Methylacidimicrobium sp. AP8: one gene and its partner. The protein of the gene in region 1 interacts with the protein of each later gene in a pairwise test. Links are inferred from orthologs where the notes say so. Each region holds a gene or a part of one and is shown in the gene's direction. Other genes may lie near its edges.

Region 1 (5,872 bases):
ATCCCCGGGTTGGCGGAAGCCGAAAAGAATGCGGCGCGTCAGCAGCTTTCTAAGGTGGCCAAGCTCGAGTTCAAGTTAGTGCATCCGCAGTCCGGGCAGCTGGTTGCGGAGATCCAGGCGGGTCGGGCACGGATCCCGCCCGACTACGAGCTGCTTCCCTTGGCGGCCGAGGAAGGAAAGGCCTCCGGCCAGCGGCAGATCCTTGTGAAGCGCAGAGCGGAGATGGGAGGGAAGTTCGTGCGGAGGGCGTATCGCGGGTTCGACGAGGTCGGCCGCCCCACCGTTGTGATCGAGTTCACCGATGAGGGCTCCCGTCGCTTCGGAGCGATCACGAGCAGCAACATCGGAAAGCAGCTGGCCATCGTGCTGGACGGTGAGGTGAAAAGCGCCCCCGTGATCCAATCGGCGATCTTCCGCAGCGCGGTGATCTCGGGGGGCAATATGAGCCCCAAGGAGGCGGAGAATTTGGCGAGCGTTCTGGAAAACCCCCTGGAAACTCCGGTCAGGCTCCTCGAGGAGCGGGGGGTCGACCCGTCGCTGGGGCGCGACTCGATCCTGAGCGGCGCGCGAGCGGGATTGACGGCCTTGGCGCTCGTCGTCCTCTTCATGGTGGCCTATTATCGACTAGCCGGCCTGGTTGCCGTCCTCGCCCTGGCCGTCAACCTCTTTTTGCTCTTCGGGTTCCTGGCGCAATTCCACTTCACGCTCACCCTTCCCGGACTGGCCGGAGTCATTTTGACGATCGGCATGGCCGTCGACGCCAACGTCCTGGTCTATGAACGAATGCGGGATGAGCTCGACGCGGGAAAGCCGCTCCGCCAAGCCGTGACCGCCGGCTTCGAACGCGCCTTCAGCGCGATCTTCGATTCGAACCTCACGGTGATCCTGGTCGCCTTGATCTTGATGTGGCTGGGGAGCGGACCTCTGCAAGGCTTCGCCGTCACGCTCGTTCTCGGCATTGCGGCGAATCTCTTCGCGGCTCTGGTGGTGACGCGGAATGCCTTCGAGTGGCTCCTGGCGAGTGGCTGGCTCCGGCGCCTTTCGATGATGCGGATTCTGACGCGCCCGAACTTTCCGTTCCTGGCCTGGCGGCGGACAGCCGGTGGGCTGGCCCTCGCGCTGCTGGCAGCCGGGATGGCCGCGTTTTTCCTCCGGAGCGATAAGCTCCTGGGAGTCGATTTCGTCGGTGGGGATTCCCTAACCGTCGGATACCGGCAGGCGGCACCCCTCCAGGAGGTCCGGGCGGCGCTGGAAGCGGCGGGCATCCATCCCAGCATGGTGCAATATGCGCACGAGTACCGGCAGCTCTCCTTGCAGACCCGCTACGGCGAAGGAGAGCGTGCCTTGCAGGTCCTGCAGAGCAAGCTCCCGGCGGCCGGATTTGCCAATGCCAGGCTTGATAGTGTCGGCCCTGTAGTGGGGGAGGAGCTCAAAGGGCGCGCCCTGCTGGCCCTTTCGCTGGGGCTGGCGGCGATCCTCTTCTATGTCACGATCCGCTACGAGTGGTCCTTTGCTGCCGCGGCGGCGCTCGGACAGCTCCATGACGTTTTCCTGGCCATAGGCTTTATGGCGATCCTGGGGCAGGAGTTCACCATGCCGCTGGTCGGCGCTTTCCTGACGATTCTCGGCTATTCGATCAACGAGAAGATCGTGATTTCCGACCGGGTCCGGGAAGCGGCCCGGCTGCGTTTGGCGGGCACATTCGCGGATCACGTCAACAGCGGCGTCAATTTGACCCTCGCCCGGACGCTGATCACGGGCGGCACCGTGCTGCTGGCCACCCTCTCCATGCTGCTGCTTGGGGGCCCGGTCATTTCCCCGTTTGCGCTGGCGATCCTCATCGGTGTGCTCGGCGGCATGTTCTCCTCCCACTTCCTTACCCCCGGGCTCATGTACTGGTTTCACGAGCTGCGCGGGAAAGGCGGCGGCCAGCCCGCGGCCGGGCGCCCGGCCGCCCAGAGCGCGTGAGCTCCGAAGACGTTCCGCTCGCACGCCCCTCGGCTGCGCGGCCTTCGAGCCGGAAAGCGGGGGAGAGGTCGGTTGTGGGTCGGGAGGGGGACGTCTGCCATGGATGAAGCCGCCACGGGAGACAAGGTCGAGACGATTTGGGAGATCGGCGCTTCGGAGGAAGAGGCCGAAGCCCTGGCTCGGGATCTAGGCGTCTCCTCCCTCCTTGCCGGGCTGCTGGTAGCGCGCGGTTATCGCGATCCGGCGGAGGCGGCCCGTTTTCTCGAGCCCCGGCTTTCGGATCTGGAGGATCCTTTCGCCTTGACCGGCTTGCGGCAAGCGGCCGAACGGCTGAAGGAGGCGATCGTCCGGAGGCAATGCACGCTCGTGTATGGAGATTACGACGTCGATGGGGTGAGCGCCACGGCTCTTCTGGTGCGGGCCATGCGCCTGCTGGGGGCGCCCGTCTCGGCCTTTATTCCGGAGAGGGCTTCGGAAGGCTACGGCCTCACTCGCAAGGGCTTGGAGCGGGCCTTTCGCCTGTTCCGCCGGGAGCGAGGGCGGCACGATCCGGACGGTAAGGAGAAGCCCGAGCTGCTGATCGCCGTCGACTGCGGCACGACCTCGATCGACGAGCTGGCCTGGCTCGCCGCGGAAGGAGTCGACGCGCTCGTGGTCGACCATCATCAGCCCGCCGGCTTTTGGCCGCAGGCTTGCGCCATCGTCAATCCGCATCGCGACGGCCGCGGCAGCCGGCTTGCGAGCGCCGGGCTCGTCTTCAAGCTGCTCCACGGTCTGCTCAAGCTGGAGCCGGCTTATCGGGAACGATTGGTGCTGCGGGAAGAGCTTGATCTGGTCGCCCTGGGGACTATTGCGGACGTCGTCCCTTTGACCGGCGACAATCGCATTCTTGTTGCGCGTGGATTGGAGCAGCTCGGCCGCCGCCGCTTGCCCGGGTTGCGCGCGCTGGCCGGCGTATCGAATGTGGGGGAGAAGCCGACGGTGGAGGACGTCGCCTTTCGGCTGGCTCCGCGCCTCAACGCGAGCGGGCGGCTCGACGACGCCATGGAATCGCTCCGCCTCCTCCTGGCCGATTCGGCATCCGAGGCGGAGCGGGGGGCGCTGGCTCTCCACCAAAAGAACCGGCAGCGACGGCTGGTCGAGCACGAGATGCTCGAGGAGGCGCTCCAGATGGTCCGGAAAGAGCCTCCGGCCCGGATAGGCCGAGCGATCGTGGTGGGCAAGAGGGGATGGCACGCGGGTGTAGCGGGTGTCGTTGCCTCGCGTCTTCTAAGCCGATTTCACCGACTGGTGGCTGTCGTTGCATTCGACGAATCCGGGAACGGAAAGGGGAGCGCGCGGGGGATCCCGGGGATGTCGATCGTCGAGGGGCTGCGGGCGAGCGCGGCCCACTTGGACAAGTTCGGCGGACACGATCTGGCCGCGGGCTTTTCTCTCCGGGAGGCGAACCTAGCCGCCTTCCGGGAGGAGTTGAACCGATGGGCGGCGCGGAACGGAGCTCCTGAGCTCTTTTGCAAGCGTCTCCAGATCGTGCGGCTGCTCCCTCTCTCCGCCGCGAGCCTGCCGCTTTACGAGGAGCTGGAGCGGTTGGCACCCTTCGGGGCGGGAAACACCCGGCCGCTCTTCGCCTTCCCGACACTCTGTCTCGAAGGGCCTCCGGTCCAGGCGGGACGGCTGACGCGGATGCTTCTCCGCTCTGGCGATGCCCGGTGCGAGGCGTTCTCTTTCGACCCGCCGGACGGCCGCGTGATTTCCGGGAGATTCCAGGTTGCGGGCCATCTCGACTGGGACACGGTGGGGAAACGGGTCCGCCTGCGGATCGTCGACTGGAGACCCGAACCCGGCGGGGGCGGTGCCGGAACGATTGAACGCTGAGGGCGGATCATATAGAAGGTGGGAACTAAGCCGCACATGAGTCCCTTCCGAATCGGCTGCGCTCCCTACCTCAACGCCAAGCCGCTCCTTTACGGCCTGGAGGAGTCTGTATTGTTCTGCGCGCCCGCCGAATTGCCCGACCGGCTTCGGAAGGGCCTGCTTGACGCCGGCCTAGCCCCGCTGGGCGCCTGCCTTACGGAAGAATTTGCCCTGGTCGACGGCGTGGGGATCGTGGCCGACGGTCCTGTCAAGAGCGTCATCCTCGTTCATGATCTTCCTCTTTCTGAGGTGCGCTCGATCGCCCTTGATCCCGATACGCGGTCGTCTTTCCTTCTCCTGCGCGTGCTTTTGGAAAATTTTCTTGGCTTTCGTCCCGAGTACGTCCCTTTTACGGAGCGGGCCGATGCCCGCCTGATGATCGGAGATCGGGCGCTGGCGTTCCGGAGGGCCGATCCTGGGGCCCAACTCCTCGATTTGGGGCAGGGCTGGCGCGAGAAGACCGGGCTTCCGTTCGTCTTCGCGGCCTGGGCGATCCCGCGCGGAGCGGCGAGGGCTGCGGAGCTCGCCGCGCTCCTGCGCGAGGCGAAGCGGCGGGGCCTTGCGGCGCGGAGTTCGATCGCGAAGGATGAGAGCGAGCTCGAGTATTTGACGCGGTACATCCGGTATGACGTAGAGGCGCGGGAAAAAGAGGGGATCCGCCGCTTTGTCCGGGAGCTGCGGATCCTGGGAGAGCGTGCGACCGACGAGAGGGATCTGTTATGGGTGTGACGGTAGGCAGCCGTAACGGCCTGGCAAAACGAGCGGAGGCGAAGATTTTAAGCGGCGAGAGGATCTCTCCGGAAGAGGCTCGGGATCTCTATTCCCTTCCTTTGCCCGAGCTGGGGATTCTGGCAGACGCCCGGCGCCGCTGGAAGAAGAAGGAGGCCTACGGAGGGGACGGCGAGCGGATCGTTACCTACATCGTCGATCGCAACATTAACTATACCAATGTCTGCAACGTTGGTTGCCGCTTCTGCGCCTTCTACCGGAGGCAGAGAGACCCGGACCAATACGTGCTCCGTCCGGAGCAGATCGGCCAGAAGGTTGCCGAGCTGGAGGCGATCGGCGGGACGCAGATCCTGCTCCAGGGCGGCCACCATCCGGACCTGGGGATCGACTACTATTTGGAGCTTCTCCACTACTTGAAAGAAAAGCATCCGAGGATCAATGTCCACGGATTCTCCCCGCCGGAATTCGTCCACTTCTCCCGGACTTTCGCCATGCCGCTCGAGGAGGTGCTCCGCCGCTTCCGCGACGCGGGCTTGGGCTCGATACCCGGCGGAGGCGCCGAAATCCTTGTCGACGAGGTGCGCCGGCGCATCGCTCCTCTCAAATGCACTGCGGGTCAGTGGCTCGAGGTGATGCGGACCGCTCACCGGCTCGGATTGCGGTCGACTGCGACCATGATGTTCGGGCATGTCGAGACCCTCGAGGATCGGATCGAGCACCTCCGCCGTCTGCGCGAGCTCCAGGACGAGACCGGAGGTTTTACGGCCTTCATCTGCTGGACTTTCCAGCCCGATCATACGGCGTTGCGGGTCCCGAAGCTCGGGCCCTCCGAGTACCTGCGGATGCAAGCCCTCTCGCGGATCTTTTTGGACAACATCGACAACATCCAATCCTCCTGGGTGACCCAGGGCCCGGAGATCGGGCAGGTCGCTCTCCGTTTCGGCGCCAATGACTTCGGAAGCGTCATGATGGAAGAGAATGTCGTCTCGGCGGCGGGCACGACCTTCCGCATGACGGCGGCAGACATCGAGGACTGCATCCGCGACGCCGGATTCGTGCCCAAGCGCCGGAACAATTGGTACGAGCTATTGTCATGACCGCAGCCTCCGCCGCGGCGGGCCGCCCGGCTGCGGAGCGGTCCTCTCCGCGGCCATGCGCGCGGCGGGAAGCGGAAATGTCTGCAGCCTATGCCCAAGCGGGATGATCTCCATTCGATTTTGCTGATCGGCAGCGGGCCAATCGTGATCGGGCAGGCTTGTGA
Region 2 (6,089 bases), 1.0 Mb from region 1 along the record:
CGGCTCCGGGATCGATCGCCTCTACCCGCCGGAAAACGAGGCGCTGGCCCGGCGGATCGAGCAGTCCGGTTGCCTTTTGAGCGAGCTCCCGCTCGGGACCGCCCCCGCGCGCCACACCTTCCCGCAGCGCAACCGGATCCTCAGCGGCCTCTCGTCCGGGGTGCTCGTGGTCGAAGCGCCGAGCGCCAGCGGCGCTCTTTTGACCGCACAGTGCGCCCTCGAGCAGGGGCGCCAGGTTTTCGCCGTTCCGGGACGGATCGACAACCCCCTGGCCGCCGGCTCCAACCGGCTCATCCAGCAAGGAGCCAAGCTCGTGATGGACGCCGGGGACATCGCATCGGAGCTGGCGCTCTGGCTCCCTTCGGTCCCTGCGACCGGGGAGCGGCCGCTCCCCTCCTCTCTGTCCGAGGAAGAGCGCGCGGTCTTTACCGCTCTCGGCCTGGAGGAAAGCCCTTTCGATGCGATCGTCGCGAGAACGGGTTTGCCATCGCCCACCGTCTCTTCTACGTTGCTCCGACTCGAGTTGAAGCGGCTCGTCCGTCGTCTTCCGGGCAACGTCTTCGTGCGCGTCGCTTAGCGATGCGGGCGGCGGCTAAAAAGCATCTCGGGCCCTTCACTCGGGAACGTATGGCTAAGACCCTGATCATTGCCGAAAAGCCGAGCGTGGCCGCCGATCTCGCCTCGGCCATCGGCGGATTTTCCCAGGGACGCCAGGACGTCTACGAGAACGACCGCTATGTCATCTCCTCGGCGATCGGCCATCTGGTCGAGCTCTGCAGGCCGGGCGAGATGGACGAGAAGCACAAGGAGTGGTCGCTCGAGCATCTCCCGATCCTCCCTTCTTCCTTCCGGCTGCGCCCGATCCCCCAGACCAAGCGGCGGCTCGATCTGCTTCTCCAGCTGCTCCGGCGCAGCGATGTCGAGCGGATTATCAACGCCTGCGACGCGGGGAGGGAGGGCGAGCTCATCTTCCGCTACTTGATCGAGTACGCCCGCGTCCGGAAGCCGGTAGACCGTCTCTGGCTCCAATCGATGACGCCGGAGGCGATCCGTCAAGCCCTGAGCCGCCTTCGTCCCCAAGAGGAGATGGAGCCTCTGGCCCAGGCGGCCCTCTGCCGCTCCGAAAGCGACTGGCTGATCGGGATCAACGCAACCCGAGCGCTGACCGGCATCCACTCGAGGCCGGGCGGCTTCGTCCTTACCCCGGTCGGCCGGGTGCAGACGCCGACGCTGGCGATCGTCGTCCAGCGGGACCGGGAGATCCAGGATTTCCGCCCCCGCAACTACTGGGAGCTGCACGCTACCTTCCAGGCGGACGCCCACTCCTACACCGGCCGCTGGTTCGATCCCGGGATCTCCGCCTCCGGCCGGCGAGGCGACTCCTCGGAAGAGAGGCCCGAGCGAATCTGGGATGAGGCGCGGGCCCGGGCGATCCGGGAGAAGTGCCTCGGGAAAAGCGGCTCCGTCAGCGAGGAGCGGAAGGCCGTCCTGCAATCTCCTCCGCCCCTCTTCGACCTGACCTCCCTCCAGCGGGAAGCGAACGGACGCTTCGGCTTCAGCGCCAAGCGGACCCTGCAGATCGCTCAGGCCCTCTACGAAGTCCACAAAGTCCTCACCTATCCGAGAACCGATTCCCGCCACCTTCCCGAAGACTTCCCGGCGACCGTCCGCGGCGTAATCGAAAAGCTCGTAGGGCTTTGGGGTGGCGCGGCCCGGGCGATTCTCGAGAACGGCTGGATCCGTCCCAACAGGCGGATCTTCGATAACGCCAAGGTCTCCGATCACTTCGCGATCATCCCGACGGGCACCCTGCCCGGCGGCCTGGATCCGGCCGAGCGGCGGATCTACGACCTGGTCTGCAAGCGCTTCCTGGCCGTGTTCTATCCCCAGGCCCGCTTCGAATCGCTCACCCGGATCACGGTGGTCGAAGGAGAGAGCTTCCGGACCGAAGGGAAGATCCTCCGCGATCCCGGTTGGCTTTCCGTCTACGGGAGAGAGGCGGCGGAGGAGATGGGAGCGGAGCCAGACGCGAACCTCGCCCCCCTTCCTCCCGGGGCGAGCGCACGCGCGGAAGCCGTCGAAGTCGTCACGCTCTCGACCAAGCCGCCGCCTCACTTCACCGAAGCGACCCTCCTCTCGGCCATGGAGAATGCCGGAAAGCTCGTGGAAGAGGAGCAGCTCCGGGAGGCGATGGCCAAGAAGGGGCTCGGCACGCCCGCCACCCGGGCGGCCATCATCGACGGCCTCGTTGAGGAAGAGTACCTTCGCCGCGAGGGGCGGGAGCTTCTGGCCACGCCGAAGGCCTTTGCGCTCTTCGACCTGCTGCAGGCCGCGGGAATCCCCGTGCTCTCCTCCCCGGAGATGACGGGCGACTGGGAATGGAAGCTCCAGCAGATCGAGCGGGGATCCTTCACCCGGCCTCGCTTCATGGAAGAGATCCGCCGGCTGACCCGCCAGATCGTCGACCAGGCACGCCGCTTCGGCTCGGCCGACGCCTACGTCAAGCCGATGGAGGTCCAGGCTCCGGACGGCTCCCCTCTCGTGGAGACTCTCTATGACTACCGTTCGGCCGAAGGCTTCCGGATTCCGAAGTTTCTGGCCGGCCGGCCTCTTTCCCGGGAGGAGGTGGCCGTGCTCCTGAGAGAGGGAGAGATCGGCCCCCTCTCGGGCTTTCGCAGCCGCTCGGGCCGGCCTTTTTCGGCTCGGCTCAAGCTCGGCCCCGACGGCAAGGTCGCCTTCGTCTTCGCCGAAGAGGGCTCCGAGGAAGATCCCCCGCGGATCATCGATCCGGAACCCCTCGGCTCCTGTCCGGTCGACGGCGGCGGCGTGGTCGAGACCGCCGCCGCCTACGCCTGCGAGCACGCCCTCAAGGAAAGTCCGAGCTGCTCGTTCCGGATCGGAAAGCAGATCCTCGGTCGGCCGATTTCCCGCGCCGAGATCGCCCAGCTGCTGCGCGACCGGAAGACCGGACTGCTCTCGGGCTTTCTCTCCCGGAAGACCAAGCGCCGCTTCTCGGCTTTCCTGGAGCTCAAGGACGGGGGAAAGATCGGCTTCACGTTCGCAAAGCGGGCGCCCGCCGCCGCACTGGAGGCGGGCTCCCCCGCTTCGGCCGGCAGCAACAAGCGAGCGCCCGCCCGTGCCAAGAAGACCCCGGAGAAGAAGCCCTCCCGCCGGGCGTCCGGGAAGAACGACAAAAAGTAGCGCGCCCGCCGCCGCACTGGAGGCGGGCTTGCCATCGGGCCGGCCGTTTTGCCATGCTGGCGTCACGCCGGGACCGGCGTAATCCACCGTAACACTCTATTGGGAGGTTTGGCCCGATCATGACCCCGCTCTCCGCCGAAAGACTGGCAAAGCTCGACTCCTACTGGCGCGCCGCCAACTACCTGGCCGCGGCTCAATTCTACCTCAAGGAGAATCCCCTGCTCCGGGAACCGCTGCGCCCCGAGCATCTCAAGCCGAGGATCCGCGGCCACTGGGGATCCGCGCCGGGCCTCAACTTGATCTACGTCCACCTCAATCGGCTGATCCAGGATACCGGTGCTCGCTTCCTCTTCCTCACCGGCCCGGGCCACTGCGCTTCCGCCGTCCTGGCCAACGTCTACTTGGAGGGCACCTATACCGAATTCTATCCCGAGATGACCCGCGATTTGCCGGGACTCACCCGGTTCTGCCGGCAGTTTTCCTCGCCGGGAGGCGTGCCGAGCCACGTATCGGCGATGACCCCGGGGTCGATTCACGAAGGCGGAGAGCTCGGCTATTCCCTGCTCCATGCGTTCGGAGCGGCCTTCGACAATCCGGAGCTGATCGCGGTCGCCGTCGTGAGCGACGGCGAGGCGGAGACCGGCCCCCTCTCCGGAAGCTGGCAGTCGATCAACTTCCTCAACCCGAAACGGGACGGGGCGGTGCTGCCGATCCTCCACGTCAACGACGGCAAGCTCTCCGGTCCGACGGTCTTCGGCCGGATGGAGGACGAGGAGCTTCGCCTGCTTTTCGCGGGCTTTGGATACCAGGTGCTCACGGTCGCCGGTTCCGATCCCGTCAAGGTGCATCCCGAATTGGCGCAAGCGCTGGACGAGGCCTACGGGCAGATCCGCTCCATCCAAAAGGAGGCTCGGGAAAGCGGGGTCAAGGGGCGTCCCCGCTGGCCCCTGATCCTGTTGCGGACCCCGGACGGCTGGACGGGTCCCAAGGAGGTCGACGGCGTTCCCCTTGAGGGCACCTACCGGTCCCACCGTTCGCCCTTGATGGACGCGCGCGAGAACCCTGAGCACCTCCGGCTGCTCGAAAGCTGGCTGCGGAGCTACAAGCCCGAAGAGCTCTTCCTGGAGAACGGAAGGCTCCGGCCCGATCTGGAGGCGCTCGCGCCGAAAGGCGACCTCCGGATGGGCGCGAGCCCCTACGCCAACGGAGGAAAGCTCCTGGTCGATCTCGATCTGCCCGACTTCGCCAACTACGCGGTGGCGATCAAGCCGCGCGGGACGGTGGATGCGGAAGCCACGCGGGTGGCGGGCAACTATATCCGCGACGTCCTCCGGCGCAATCCCAACAACTTCCGGGTCTTCTGCCCGGATGAGACCGATTCGAACCGGCTGGGTGCGGTCTTCGAGGTGACCGACCGCTGCTGGGTTTCCAAGGTCCTGCCGGGAGACGACAACCTCTCCCCGGACGGAAGGGTGATGGAGGTCTTAAGCGAGCATGCCTGCGAGGGCTGGCTCGAAGGCTACCTGTGGACCGGGAGGCACGGGCTCCTGGTCTCCTACGAGGCCTTCGCCACCGTGCTCGACTCGATGGCCAGCCAGCATGCGAAATGGCTTAAGCTCTACAAAGAGATTCCTTGGCGCCATCCCATTGCTTCCCTCAACTACCTGCTCACTTCCCATGTCTGGCGGCAGGAGTACGACGGCTACACCCACCAAGGGCCGGGATTCATCGACACCTTAATCAACAAGAAGGGGGACGTCGTCCGGATCTATCTTCCGCCCGACGCAAACACCCTTCTCTCGACACTCGACCACTGCCTGCGCAGCCGGCACTACATCAACCTGATCATCGCCGAGAAGCAGCCGGCGCTCCAATGGTTGACCATCGAGGAGGCCCGGGTGCATTGCGCCCGCGGCGCTTCCGTCTGGAGCTGGGCCGGAAACGATGGAGGGGATCCGGACATTGTTCTCGGATGCGCCGGCGATGTCCCGACGCTGGAAGCGGTCGCCGCCGCCTGGCTGCTCCAGACCCACGTGCCGGAGCTGCGGGTGCGGGTCGTCAACGTCGTCGACCTGATGGTCCTCTCTCCCCCCGCCTACCACCCCCATGGAATGGATAATCAGGATTTCGTCAACCTCTTCACGGAGGAGAAGGAGGTGATCTTCGCCTTCCACGGCTATCGGCGGATGGTCCACGACCTGGTGCACGGACGGCCCAATCCGGCGCGCTTCCACGTGCGGGGCTACGTCGAGGAAGGGACGACGACGACCTCCTTCGACATGGTCGTCCTCAACGAGATAAGCCGGTACCACCTCGCCATCGAAGCGCTCCGCCGCGTCCCCCGGCTCGCCTCGCGCGCCCAGCCGGCGATCGATCTTTTCGAAGCCAAGCTGGCGGAACACCGCATCTACGTGAAAAGCCATCTCGACGACATGCCGGAAATCCAGAATTGGACGTGGAGCGCCCCGCGCCCGGCGGTCGGCTAGCCCGCCATTTCTTACAACTTTCGTAGCCGAGGCACCGCAAATGGGCTTGGGTGCGAGGCGGGGCGCAGGTTTTCCACCGGAGCTGCAGGAAGACATAGTGCGAGGAAAACCAAGCGGGAGCGAAGCAGACCGAGACCGTTTTGCAAGCCGTAGGAGAAAGCTTGTGAGAAATGGCGGCTTGGCTTCAAGCAACTCAAGTGGATTGCGGCTATCGAGTTTCTTTCCGATTTCGCCTGCGTGGGAGCCGGCCACGGGGGATACAACGAGGACCAGGAATTCTTCGAGCTCCGATTGGATGAGTTCAGCCGAATCCGCCGCGGCGTAGCCGGACGGCTTTTCGGCTATGAACCTGTGCAATAGTCGTGCCATAGTGAGGACGGAGCAGGACCAACCGATTTTTCG

The links.
Region 2: the proteins of recJ (region 1) and MTHMO_RS04150 interact in binary tests that used the Escherichia coli proteins (3 or more experiments, as listed by UniProt). The link is inferred for Methylacidimicrobium sp. AP8 from one-to-one orthologs.

The regions. Positions count from the first base shown.
Region 1 is NZ_LR797830.1:1,947,023-1,952,894, reverse strand. The notes cover bases 1,551-4,455. They hold recJ (single-stranded-DNA-specific exonuclease RecJ), read left to right. Parts: upstream 1,551-2,067; coding sequence 2,068-3,843; downstream 3,844-4,455. Other genes in these bases: MTHMO_RS09090 (menaquinone biosynthesis protein), read left to right, coding at 3,880-4,455; secD (protein translocase subunit SecD), read left to right, coding at 1,551-1,968. Outside these bases: more of secD, read left to right, coding at 1-1,550; more of MTHMO_RS09090, read left to right, coding at 4,456-4,611; mqnC (cyclic dehypoxanthinyl futalosine synthase), read left to right, coding at 4,602-5,708. UniProt on the Escherichia coli protein: Single-stranded-DNA-specific exonuclease.
Region 2 is NZ_LR797830.1:915,536-921,624, reverse strand. What follows is about bases 293-3,414. They hold MTHMO_RS04150 (DNA topoisomerase III), read left to right. Parts: upstream 293-627; coding sequence 628-3,201; downstream 3,202-3,414. Other genes in these bases: MTHMO_RS04145 (phosphoketolase), read left to right, coding at 3,321-3,414; dprA (DNA-processing protein DprA), read left to right, coding at 293-577. Also shown: more of dprA, read left to right, coding at 1-292; more of MTHMO_RS04145, read left to right, coding at 3,415-5,687.